2 regions of the Brevibacillus ginsengisoli genome follow, and region 2 is predicted to be linked to the other one. Evidence: predicted binding sites of a transcription regulator. Region 2 holds the regulator's gene; the other holds the start of a gene.
The links. Region 2 encodes Rex, which represses fermentation and respiration genes when NADH is low (regulators of the CRP and FNR family bind a similar motif). Its sites were predicted from a motif close to TTGTGAAATATTTCACAA; they were not measured.
Positions count from the first base shown of each region.

Region 1: ACQCN2_RS13430 (hemerythrin domain-containing protein) is a predicted target of Rex. The motif match lies at 1,590-1,607, and genes of this name have one in related genera.

Region 1 is NZ_JBNJQR010000006.1:17,944-24,100, reverse strand. It holds gene ACQCN2_RS13440 (ribonuclease FAU-1 family protein) at 1-464, opposite strand, end outside; gene lpdD (prenylated flavin chaperone LpdD) at 526-852, opposite strand; gene ACQCN2_RS13430 (hemerythrin domain-containing protein) at 961-1,494, opposite strand; gene ACQCN2_RS13425 (FeoA family protein) at 1,763-2,002, shown strand; gene feoB (ferrous iron transport protein B) at 1,999-4,008, shown strand; gene ACQCN2_RS13415 (FeoB-associated Cys-rich membrane protein) at 4,075-4,236, shown strand; gene ACQCN2_RS13410 (PAS domain-containing sensor histidine kinase) at 4,402-6,157, shown strand, end outside.
Region 2 is NZ_JBNJQR010000002.1:187,665-193,821, forward strand. It holds gene dinG (ATP-dependent DNA helicase DinG) at 1-1,165, shown strand, start outside; gene ACQCN2_RS04505 (ComEC/Rec2 family competence protein) at 1,201-2,088, shown strand; gene ACQCN2_RS04510 (redox-sensing transcriptional repressor Rex) at 2,106-2,726, shown strand; gene ACQCN2_RS04515 (amidohydrolase) at 2,774-4,069, shown strand; gene ACQCN2_RS04520 (hypothetical protein) at 4,467-5,165, shown strand; gene ACQCN2_RS04525 (cell wall elongation regulator TseB-like domain-containing protein) at 5,222-5,710, shown strand; gene ACQCN2_RS04530 (DUF3880 domain-containing protein) at 5,889-6,157, shown strand, end outside.

The sequences.
Region 1 (6,157 bases), on a different contig from region 2:
GCAAGCAATCGATTTAGCTCTTTCCACGCTTTCTCATGCTGATCATTGGTGATCACCCCTTGGCTAAGCGCTTCTTCTATTTCATCCGCATCCAGTACATCTACTTCCCCTGTAGGTAATACTCGGATATCCAGATAAATATCATCAAACCAGGGGATCTCTCTCTCATCTTTCCCGATCTGCTCACAAATATCAATGTACCACTGTACGATTTCTTGACGCTCGTTAAAGATCGTCGTCATGACAAATGCCGAATGATCGGGTACATGGATTAACCACTCATAACCAGCGTCGATTATACAAATATTTTCGTCATTTATTTGAATAAAGCCAGGTTCCGTTACTTTTTCAATTTGAACAAGCGAGACTGTCCCACTGAAGTGCTCATTTGTAAGAACATACTGTCGGTACTTTTTTTCTAAAATCCGAGGTGAATGTGAAAGGTCAGCATATTTTCTTTTCATCCAAATACTCCTCCCCTCTGATAGAAGATTCTGGTTCGGAGCCCATCATTCCTTCACCCATTCAAACGCCGCGAATAGTTTCCCTTATCGTTTGACGGGCCACTTCTACCATCTGTTGTATCTCTTCACGTGTCGCGTGATCTATATGTATGCCGACAATGGCCGTGACGGTTTGTTTATAGGCTTCGCACGCTGCTGTGGCCAATTCAACCGCCAACTCATCTTCCCGATGACCGGGGACTGTGGTTAAGCCTACTTTTATCTCTGTGTTCTCCACATAAGCGGTCGCGACCGCTCCAATATGGGCAACTCCACCTGTCAGATGAAAGACATAATCCTTACCGACTCGGTAGGTTTGAATTGCAATGTCAAATGGTCGAGAACTCACTGTGACTCCCCCTCGAATATGTTGTGAGCAATCTTTTGTTCATTCGTACAAATGAAAAGAGCACTACCCTAGTTATCGGATAGTGCGCAAAAGATTACACTTCTTTCCTTACGATATTTCATTAAATTTCTGTAGAAGTTCATCCTTCTCGTCCGCTGAAAGGATCTGTTCAGCCATTGGGAACAAGACATTTTCTTCCTTCATAAAATGTTCTGTCAAAATGATATAGGCATTCTTCAGATAGCCAGCAATCGCCTTCGCTTCATCTCTGCCTACGACTTCAGGAAGCTGGTCCATTTGCTTCAAGAACTGTTTGAGATTATTCTTTGCCTGATCATGTTCATATTCCATCACAGCAATCGGGCCGCTTTCACGACCAATGAAATTGGCCATCATCGGGAACAAGATCTCCTCCTCCCGAAGAGAATGAGGGTCCAGTTTATTGATAAAGGCTGCTGCTTTTTGATGAACCGTGTGAAGTGATTCCGCCCAATTCGTGATTTGGTCATTTTGTCCAATCGCTTGGGCAAGCAGATAGAACTCATCCATTTGTGCTCGCAACGGTATATGTTCCTCTTTTAATTGAGCCAATGCTTGGCATAGCGGCAAGTTCATATTTCCCATTCCACAACCGAAAGACATAGGTTGCAACCTCCTTCAACTTGAATCGCTTTTACGCCATAAGTATCGTGGTTCACATTTCATTAAAACTCTTCTCGCCCGGGGATCTTACGAACTTGTGAAAATTGTTACGTGTGATAAATGTCATAACATCTCTGGTGAAATCATGTTATCATAAGCAAGTGTTACAAATGATAAAGATTCTCATTGCCCCTCAGATCATACCGTGATATAGTAATTACAGTAGCCTAATTGATAAAGATTATCATTATCTTCTTTGGAGGACTTTATGAAACCAACCGCGAGCCTTGCAGAAGTTCAACCAGGCACGAAAGCGTGCATTTGTAATATATCCAAAGTGAGTGCAGTTGTCCTGCGTCGCTTGATTGACTTCGGTATCATGGAAGGGACTGAGATTTGCATGAAGCGTGCCTGCCCGTTCGGTGGACCGCTCACATTGGAATCCAATGGACAATGCATCGGGATTCGCCGCAGTGAAGCATGCATGATTGAGGTGCAAGTTGTATGATGAACATCGCGCTTGTAGGCAATCCCAATACGGGGAAAACCTCACTTTTCAATACGTTGACCGGCTCCTATGAGTATGTTGGCAACTGGGCTGGGGTAACGGTAGAGAAAAAAGTAGGTCTGCTGAGAAACAAGCAAGGTCATTTAATCGATTTGCCTGGGATCTATTCACTCAACCCTCTCTCACGTGATGAAGGAGTTGCCACCCAGTTTCTTCTCGATGAACAATTCGAAGCAATCCTGAATATTGTAGACGCTTCTCAATTAGAGCGAAACCTCTACTTGACCGTACAATTGCTTGAGTATGGGAAACCTGTCCTCATGGGTCTTAACATGATCGACGTGGCTAAGAACAGAGGGATCGATATCAACTACTCCAAGCTGGCTCAAATCCTTGGCGTATCCTTGGTACCCATCGTGGCGCGTACCGGCAAAGGCAGTGACGAACTTGTTGCCCAATTATCAAAAGTGGAGCAACAAACCGCCAAACCGCTCGATCTCAACTATGGTCCGAATGTCGAACAGGCAATCGCCTCCCTTACCCAATGGATACCGAAAGACCAACCACTTCCTACCAGATGGCTGGCGTTGCAGTTTTTGGAGGGTAATCCGCTTGTTACTCAAGCGCTGGAGAAATTTATTGAGCGCTCACAATTGGAGCATCTCTACCAAGAGACCGAACAACATGTAGTCCAACAGGAAAACGCGATGTCGTTGCCACATTATCTTCGTCAGGTTCGAACGTCTTTTATCAAAGAAGTAGTTCAGGAATCTCTTGCTCGCACCAAACATGTAGAACATACGCTCACAGACCGCATTGATGCGATCGTAACTAATAAATATTTAGGCGTGCCCATCTTTCTTTTGTTCATGTATGTCATGTTCAAGTTTACTTTTGATTGGATAGGAACTCCCCTTTCTGATTTACTGGACGGCTTTATCTCGGGTCCACTTAGTGATACGGTCAATCAGTTTCTCACGTCAGTTGGAGCATCACAGTTCACTCACGCTTTACTTGTCGACGGAATCATAGCGGGGGTCGGTGGTGTACTGGTCTTTGTCCCGCAAATTTTTATGCTCTTCTTCCTCATCTCCTTTATTGAGGATTCGGGTTATATGTCACGTGTCACCATCGTTATGGATAAATTGATGGAGATGGTTGGACTCAATGGAAAATCGTTTATCCCGATGATTATCGGATTTGGTTGCAACGTTCCCGGCGTGATGGCCGCGCGTACTATTGAACAGCCCAAAGAACGGCTCCTGACCACCCTTCTCGTTCCATTAATGTCCTGTTCCGCTCGACTCCCGGTTTACAGTCTGTTCGTCGGCGCGTTCTTTGTAAAAAATCAGGCGGCAATCGTCTTATCTCTTTATGTCTTGGGGGTAGTCCTCGCTCTTTTATTAGCCAAACTATTCTCGTCAACCCTGCTCCGCTCTGAAAACACCATGTTCATCGTGGAGCTGCCACCGTATCGGATGCCACAAGGACGTACCCTCTTCCGTAGTACATGGGAAAAAGGGAAAGGCTTCGTCCGCAAAGCGGGTACCTTCATCTTGGGTGGTTCTGTATTGATCTGGTTCTTATCGTACGCGGGCTTCTCAGGATTCGGAGTCGATATGGACCATAGTTTCTTGGCGCAAATTGGAGGTCTTATCTCTCCCCTGTTTGCTCCTTTGGGATTTGGCAATTGGCAAGCAAGCTCGGCCCTTTTGACCGGATTTTTTGCCAAGGAAGTTGTCGTCTCGACCATGAATATTATTTACAACGCTCCTAATCTTGAAAGTCTGACTGGCATGATGGGAACATTCTTTACACCACTGCAAGCATACTCTTTCATGGCCTTTGTTTTACTCTATACCCCTTGTCTCGCAACTGTAGGGGTGATTCAAAAAGAGACAGCTTCCCGCCGCTGGACGATCTTCTCAGTGGGATACGCATTGGTACTTGCTTATCTAGTAGCATTGATCATCTACCAGGGAGGCAAGCTAATCGGATTGGCTTAAACGAACGTCATGACGATGCCCGCTTAGCCCTAGCAAAACGGCATTCTATCACAAGGAGATGAGATTATGTTCGACATCCTCATTGGTACGGTTGTGTTTGGATACGCAGGGTGGACACTGTATCGCCACGTAAAAAAAAGCAAACAAGGAGCTTGCTCCAGTTGCTCGCAAAATAAAAATTGCAGCGTTTCCTGCCAAACGTTCGAACATCCCGCTCACAAAGTTTAATATTATCCCCTGCGAAACGCGGCTGTGACGCCTCTTCGCGGGGGTTTTTTTGTGCCCGAACGTTAACTACCCCTTCTATCTATTCTTGTTATATTATAGACCAATAGAAGTCATTCAGAAGATTCTTATACGATACCTAACGAACTGATTGGAGTGGTCCTGTTCATGAGCAACTTTGTTCACTCTCAGAAACTCGGTGATATGGGACAGAACAACATTGGGAAGACGGATGATTCGTTCTTCCGTCATTTCTTTACCTCTTTTTTGACCAATTCATTGGATTCTATCATGATTTTAAATCCTGATCAGACGATTCGACACGTTAACGACGCGTTTGAAATCACGTACGGTTGGGCAAAACATGAAGTCCTTTTCCAAACCATTCCCTTCATCCCAGAGTCACACGCTGATGAATTTCAGTCTCTTATCCAAGCGGCTTTAGATGGCAAGTCGATCAGCAGTTATGAAATCGCTTGTCTGCGCAAGGATGGCAGTCTCTTCGATATTTCCTTGACGCTCACCCCCATCCATGATGACTCAGGTACGTTGCTTGCCTTGTTGATCCTTGCCAGAGATATTACGGAGCGAAAAAAATACGTGGAGGAGCTCCGATTGACAAACGAGCATTTACAGTATTTTTTGACTAATACCTCTGATGCAATCGGAATTTTTGACTTACACAGCCGTGTCATCCGAATCAATCAGGCCACTCTGGACATTTTTGGCTATACTACGGAAGAAATGCTTGGTAAAGAAGTACAGACGCTTCCTTCTCCTGAATACCGTGAAGAGGTGGCCAACCTACATAGACGTGTTCGTTCAGGTGAAAATATAAAAGGCTATGAAACCATACGAAAACACAAAAATGGATCACTTGTTGATGTCAGTATCAGTTACTCGCCAATTCGAAACGCAGATGGTGAAGTCATTGCATTTGCCAACATTTTACGCGATATAACAGAAAGCAAACGGGTTGAAAAAGCCCTGCGCGAAAATGAAATCAAGTTTCGACTGATCGCCGAAAACATGTTCGATATGATTCGAATTATTGATGTAAAAGGTATCGTTATGTACGCCTCCCCATCTCATCAGACTGTACTCGGCATTGCCCCGGATCAAGTGGAAGGCACCTCGTCTTTTTTAAATGTTCATTCCGAAGATTTAGAGAAAGTAACGAATCTTTTTGATGAAATGCTTACGAATTGGCAGCCAGTTACACTAGATTTGCGATATCTTCATCAAAATGGAGAATGGCTTGTTCTTGAATGCAGATGTAAACCGATGCTGGATTCTTCAGGCAAGGTAGAACAAATCATTTGTGTCGCACGTGACATCACGGAACGCATCCAGACGGAGGAACTACTGCGTAACTCTGATAAGCTTTCGATTATCGGTCAGTTGGCCGCTGGGATTGCTCATGAAATCCGCAACCCGCTCACCTCGATCCGCGGCTTTATACAACTGATGCAGGAACAATCCACGCTCAAGCACGAGTATTTGGAAATCATGCGTGATGAATTGGATCGCATCAACATGATTGTCAGTGAATTACTTGTGTTATCGAAGCCACAAATTATCCATTACAAGAAAAACAACCTTCCATCCATTTTGACCAATGTGTTGATGCTTCTCGATACCCAGGCCATCATGAACAACGTGCAGATTCAACTGGTGCTCGACGATTCATTGCCCGATATTGTTTGTGAAGCGAATCAGGTGAAACAAGTGTTTATTAATATCATCAAAAACGCCATCGACGCAATGCCTCAAGGTGGCATTATTCAGATTCGAATGCATGGTGTAGATGATCGTTTTATCATGATTCAAATCAACGACCAAGGATGTGGGGTAAGTCAAGAACGGCTCAGTCAGTTAGGCTTGCCTTTCTACTCAACCAAAGAAAAGGGAACAGGGCTAGGAC
Region 2 (6,157 bases):
CATTCGTTATAAACTGTCGGACTTCTACGGAAAAGACGAACGGATCCGCAAAACATCAGATAAACTGATCGTGAGTTTGACTCGATTCGCGGAACAATTGGAAGCGTACCTCAATCTGACCAAGTCTGTTGAGGATACGTTCACCTATTCTATCAGAAGCTATCAGACGAATATGAGAGGACTTCTGGAAGAAATCAAGCAAACAACTCAAGCAATTCATATCCTGCTCGTGGAAGAAAGAGAAGACTTGGTAAAATGGATGGAGATTGAATCACGCACATCCCGCAAACATCTCTTCCTGTTCAGCTCTCCACTCGATATCGCCGAAGCTATGAGAGAGCAATTGTTTGAGAAGAAACGTAGTGTGATTCTTACTTCAGCGACGTTGACGGTGAAAAATAGCTTTGACTACCTAGTGGAACGATTCGGATTTGATCCCAAGCAATCAAAGAATTATCGTACGCTATCGCTGCCGTCTCCGTTTCATTATGAAGAACAGGGATTGCTGTTACTGCCTGCTGACTTGCCGTCTATTGCGGAAAGTGATGGACAGTATCTCAATGCTGTCATTCAGGGATGTATTGACGTAATTTTGGCTGCACAGGGAAGAACACTCATCTTGTTTACTTCCTACTCCATGCTTCGTCAGGTATATGATGGGCTGAAAACAAGATTGCCGGACGAGGAAGGCATTACCTTGTTAGGTCATGGCATCGACAGCAGTAATCGAAACAAATTAGTTCGCAAGTTTCAGCGGGAGCCACGAACGGTATTGCTTGGGACGAGCAGCTTTTGGGAAGGGGTAGACATACCGGGTGATGCTTTAAGTTGCCTGATTATCGTTCGGTTGCCTTTTGCGCCGCCAAATCACCCATTAACGGAAGGGCGTTCGGAGAAACTAAAGGAAGAGAAGAAAAATCCGTTCATGGCCTTGTCGCTACCTCATGCAATCATACGATTCAAGCAAGGAGTAGGACGTCTGATACGCCATCATCAAGATCGTGGAGTCATTGTGGTATTTGATACCCGCATTGTCGAATCCAGGTACGGACGATCCTTCTTGAAGTCGCTACCGCCTTTTCAGACGAAGACAGGTACCTGGACACAATTGCGTGAAATGATTCGACCATTTTTGAACGGTATGCTAGTGGACGAAGAGTCATAGAATGAACCAACTGTTTTATAAGGGTGGTTGGTTCCATGAAATATACGTACCCATTGCTTCTGATTCTTACTTTACTACTTGCGGCCTGCACAATAGATGAGCATCTGAAGAATGTCGTCAAAGTGGACGACCCCATTTTGAGCGAAAATGAGAATGACTTTATCGGCATGGTGACAACATTTTTCCCGCTGAATGAGGGAGAGAGCACACTGATCCGCTTCCCGAATGGCAAGAAATTGCTGATTGATACAGGCAGTGCACAAGATGCTTCAGATTTGATAGAGTTATTACAGGAACGCAAAGTAACCAAACTGGATTATGTCATCATTACCAACGATTTACCCAACCATGCGGGAGGTTACCAGACACTCGCCAATAGCTTACAGATTGACACGGTAATGATACCAGAAGCCATCAGCAGATCCATTCGCCATGTCGTTCCGATTGGTCAAGCTAAAAAACTAGTCCTTCTTCGGGAAGGAGATGAGCTGGCCTTCGATCATGAGATCACCATAAAAGTACTCAATCCAAGTGAGCCGTTATTTCTTTCTCCACAAGATCATTCTCTGGTGTTCCTTTTACGGCAAAATAAAATAAAGTATCTATTCACAAGCGGCATTGGAGAAAAAAGTGAAGAAAGACTCCTGGAGCGCCATCCAAAACTTTTGCGAGCTGAGATTCTAAAGGTGGCGAATCAGGGAAGCAATCAAGCCTCTTCGCAGGTGTTTTTAAGTAAAGTGGACGCGCAGGTGGCTGTTATCGAGTCCGGAATCTTGGAGAACGGATTCAAGGGAACCCAGTCGGAGATCATGGAACGATTAAGCGAATCCTGGGCGGAAACATACGTAACAGGACAACACGGAACGATTACGATTTTATCCAATGGAAAAGACTACAAGGTTTTAAAGCGTAAAAAGGAATAGAGAGGGGGAATTGGAGCATGAAAGCACCTAAAATTTCAGATGCAGTTGTCAATCGACTTCCAATTTATTTGCGTTATTTAACTTCATTGAAGCAAATGGACGTTAAAACGGTTTCTTCTCAACAAATGGGAAAAATATTAGACGTGAATCCGGCCCAAATCCGTAAAGATCTAGCCGCGTTCGGGGATTTTGGGAAAAAAGGGATTGGTTACGATGTCGATTATCTTATCGAGAAAATCAGACAAATTCTAAAGCTTGACCAGGAAATCCATGTTGCTCTGGTGGGGGCAGGTCACCTGGGACATGCGATCAGTAACTATAACGTCTATTTGAAGGACAACATGCGGATCGTCGCTATTTTTGATGCGGATGAATCCAAGCAAGGAAAAGAGATTGCCGGCTTAAAAATTTATTCGATGAACTCCCTAAAAGAAGTCGTGTCCAGCATGCAAATTCGTTTGGCCATCATCACTGTACCTGCTCAGGCAGCGCAGGAAGTAGCGAATTTGTTAGTCGAAGCGGGAATTGAAGGGATACTTAATTTTGCGCCAATGAATCTTCGAATGGAAAAGGATGTGCGAGTGCATAACGCGGATGTGACATCCAGTTTGCAAAGCTTAGCGTACTACCTTACCTAATGGCTAAAGGTTTGTATATCACACAATGATTGGAGAGTCCTAAGAAAATGAAAACGATCATTACACATGCTACTATCATAACCGTGAATCCAACGAATGATGTGATTCTGGATGGAGCAGTTGCTTTCGAAGGAAATATCATTACATATGTAGGTGAGACCCCAGCGGATCTGTCTGGCTATGATGAAATCATTAACGGGAAAGATAAATACATACTCCCAGGTTTTGTTAATACTCATGGACACGTGGGAATGTCCCTTTTGCGCGGGTATGCGGACGACCTTCCGCTTCAGCAGTGGTTGGAAGACAAGATGTGGCCGCTCGAAGCTCAATTTACGGCTGATCACGTCAAATGGGGAGCTTATTTGTCCATTATCGAAATGATCCGTACAGGTACAACCACCTTTGTGGATATGTACGATCACATGAATGAAGTGGCCCAAACTGTACAAGACTCTGGTATGCGCGCTCGTTTGTGCCGCGGTATGATTGGATTCTGCTCAGCTGAAGAGCGTAAGGCCAAACTAGAAGAAGCCACTCGATTTGCCCGTGACTGGCACAATCAAGCAGATGGACGCATCACTGTGATGATGTCTCCACATGCGCCGTATACTTGTACACCAGATTTTATTACGCAAATTCTTGAACGCGCTCATGAGTTGGACCTTCCGATGCATATTCATATGTCCGAAACGGCTTTTGAAGTGGAGCAAAACGTGAAGGATTATGGAGTTCGTCCAGTAGCCCATCTGGAGAATTTGGGAGTATTTTCACGACCAACGCTTGTGGCGCATGCCGTACATTTAACGGATGAAGAGATCGATACTTTGGCAAAATATGATGTGAAAGTATCTCATAACGTCGTGAGCAACCTAAAATTGGCGAGTGGTGTAGCTCGGGTTCCTGACATGCTTGCGAAAGGCATCAGTGTATCGCTTGGAACAGACAGCTCAGCCAGTAACAACAACCTGAACCTGTTTGAAGAGCTGAAGTTGTCAGCTATTCTTCATAAAGGTGTGAACCATGATCCGATTGCCGTTCCAGCCGAACAGGCACTTCGTATGGCAACGATCCTTGGAGCAGACGGTGTCTTCCAAAAAGACAAGCTTGGTTCACTTGAAGTCGGCAAACAAGCGGATATGATCATGCTCAACAGTGCCCAAGCTCACTTCCATCCTGCGCATGACCCTATCTCGCATGTGGTGTACGCAGCCAATGGACGTGACGTATCCGATACGATTGTTGCGGGTCAATTTATCATGCGAAATAACGAACTTCTGACGGTCGATGAAGAACAAGTTATTTTTGAAGCGAATCGTATGTTTCAAAAGCTGAATCGATAAGTTTCACCCTCATGGAGATGAATGAAAAAGTCCTCCCATCAGAGCATTGACGGGAGTTTGGTGCGGCAAAAAGTGTAGGTAGGGGTATTTTGGTTAGCTTCCATCGTGGCAGTTCCGCCAAATGTGTTTCAATGAGGTGTGGCGATAATCAATTGTTGATGGCTGAGGTAATGCTCTAAGCGGTGATGATAACCCTGCCCAGGAAACGGTGTACTCCTGTAGCAACGACTCCATTGGATCCAGGGTTGTCGTCGGCAGTTTCACACGCTCACCTCCTTGGGGTGTAACTGTAGTATGACCCTTCGTCCTTTCGCTATGTTTAGCAAGTTTTCGGCATCGTTCTAAAACCTTCTTGTCCTGCATAATTTTTAGGAACCTGGGACGAGGGGGGATAGAATTGTACATCAGACGAAAACAGCTTTGGTGGCTATTTCCTATTTTTGTGAGTTTGTTTGTACTTGGAGTCGCCCTGGCGAAATGGACAGAACAAACCTTACCCCTCTATGCACACTCAGCAACTGATGGTGAAGAAGGTACGCTTGATGCAAACCGGATTCAAGTAGAGAAATTAATCAACCAACTAAAGGCAGATTATCCAATCTCCTATCAAGTCCAGACGCGGGGTCAGTTATACCGGGGAGTGTATCATGGAGAAGGGTTTGACTTATCCGGTGAGGTGTCAGGTCACACCATCAACATGAAGCGCTCAAACTCAAAGCTTTCCCTTGTGATAGATGGTCACCAGGAGAATCCGGAGTTCTTACCCTACGCCTTGTTTACACCATATGAACATGCAGCAGTGATTCAGGGACAATTACATTCCATTGAACCCCGTATTCTGGAGGGGAATCCATCTAATCGTAAAGGATTCCAGTTCACTCTTCCTGCCGATCAGGTTCGTGAGATGTTAGCCTTATGGTTAGGTCCTCAATTTCAAGCAGATGCTGTCCTAGATCACTATATGGAGAGTGTAGTCATCCGCTATGAGCTGTGGTATGATACGAATGATCATCAGTTGAAACAGTTGACTGTCAATCTGGAAGCCAGTCAATCGCAACTTTCAAAACATGATCAACTAATTTTTCGGTTTTCTTAAGAGAAGAAGCAATTCCTTATGGATCATGGTTGCTTGGATAAAAGGAGTAAACGTTTGTGTATCTTCGGATTGGATTAGTCATTGTAGCGATTGTGTTGGTAATCGGCGGCTTTTCGTATAACATGATTTCAAATGTGATTAGCGACAAGAATCAGTATGAGGATCAGGTTCGACAATGGACCAAAGAACGAACAGGAATAACCCAGATCGATCAGATTGATGAATACCGTGGCAATAAAACATATGCGGTTGTCATTGGAAAGAACCAAGTTGGTACACCTATCGTTGCTTGGTTGACTCCTGATTCTGTTGATTTTGAGATTCTTGATGGCGCCGTTACCAAAGAAAGCGTGAAGACCGCCTTGGAAAAAGGGTACAAAAACCCGAGAATTATTCACATTGTTCCAGGCAAGGACGCTAAGAATAAGTTCTGGGAAGCCGTATTTGTCGATCAAGAAAATCGTTACAATTACGTCTATTATGATTTTTGGACTGGCAAAGTCATCAAGTCTTATCGTCTCAACGCAGTTACAGCTGCTTCATAAGCGTTAAAACCTTCCCTATAACAGGAAGGTTTTTTTGTTATGTGCACTTGACCAATTATATTTGGAGTGGTGAATTCGCTCAGGACGATGATGAAGGTTCCCAATATAATAACATCATCGATCGTGAACAAAGGACAGTGTTGCGTTATTAAATTTTGAAGGGGTGGGGGTTACATTCATGCGAGTGCTATTTTTGGAAAGTCACCCCAAGTGGATAAATGGACTTCCAAACGGCTTTCGTGATGCAGGCCATGAGGTAAAGGTATCGGAAGCGTTTAACGATGTCAATCAGCTCAAACAGATTATCGCTCAATTTTCTCCTGATTTAATGATAACGATAGGTTGGACGAAAGAATTTTCAAAAGAAAAACAGAAGTGGATTCGGAAGGCTGTCAAGGAAGCCGGGGTGCCACATGTTTTTTGGGCAACTGAAGATCCTAACTGTAC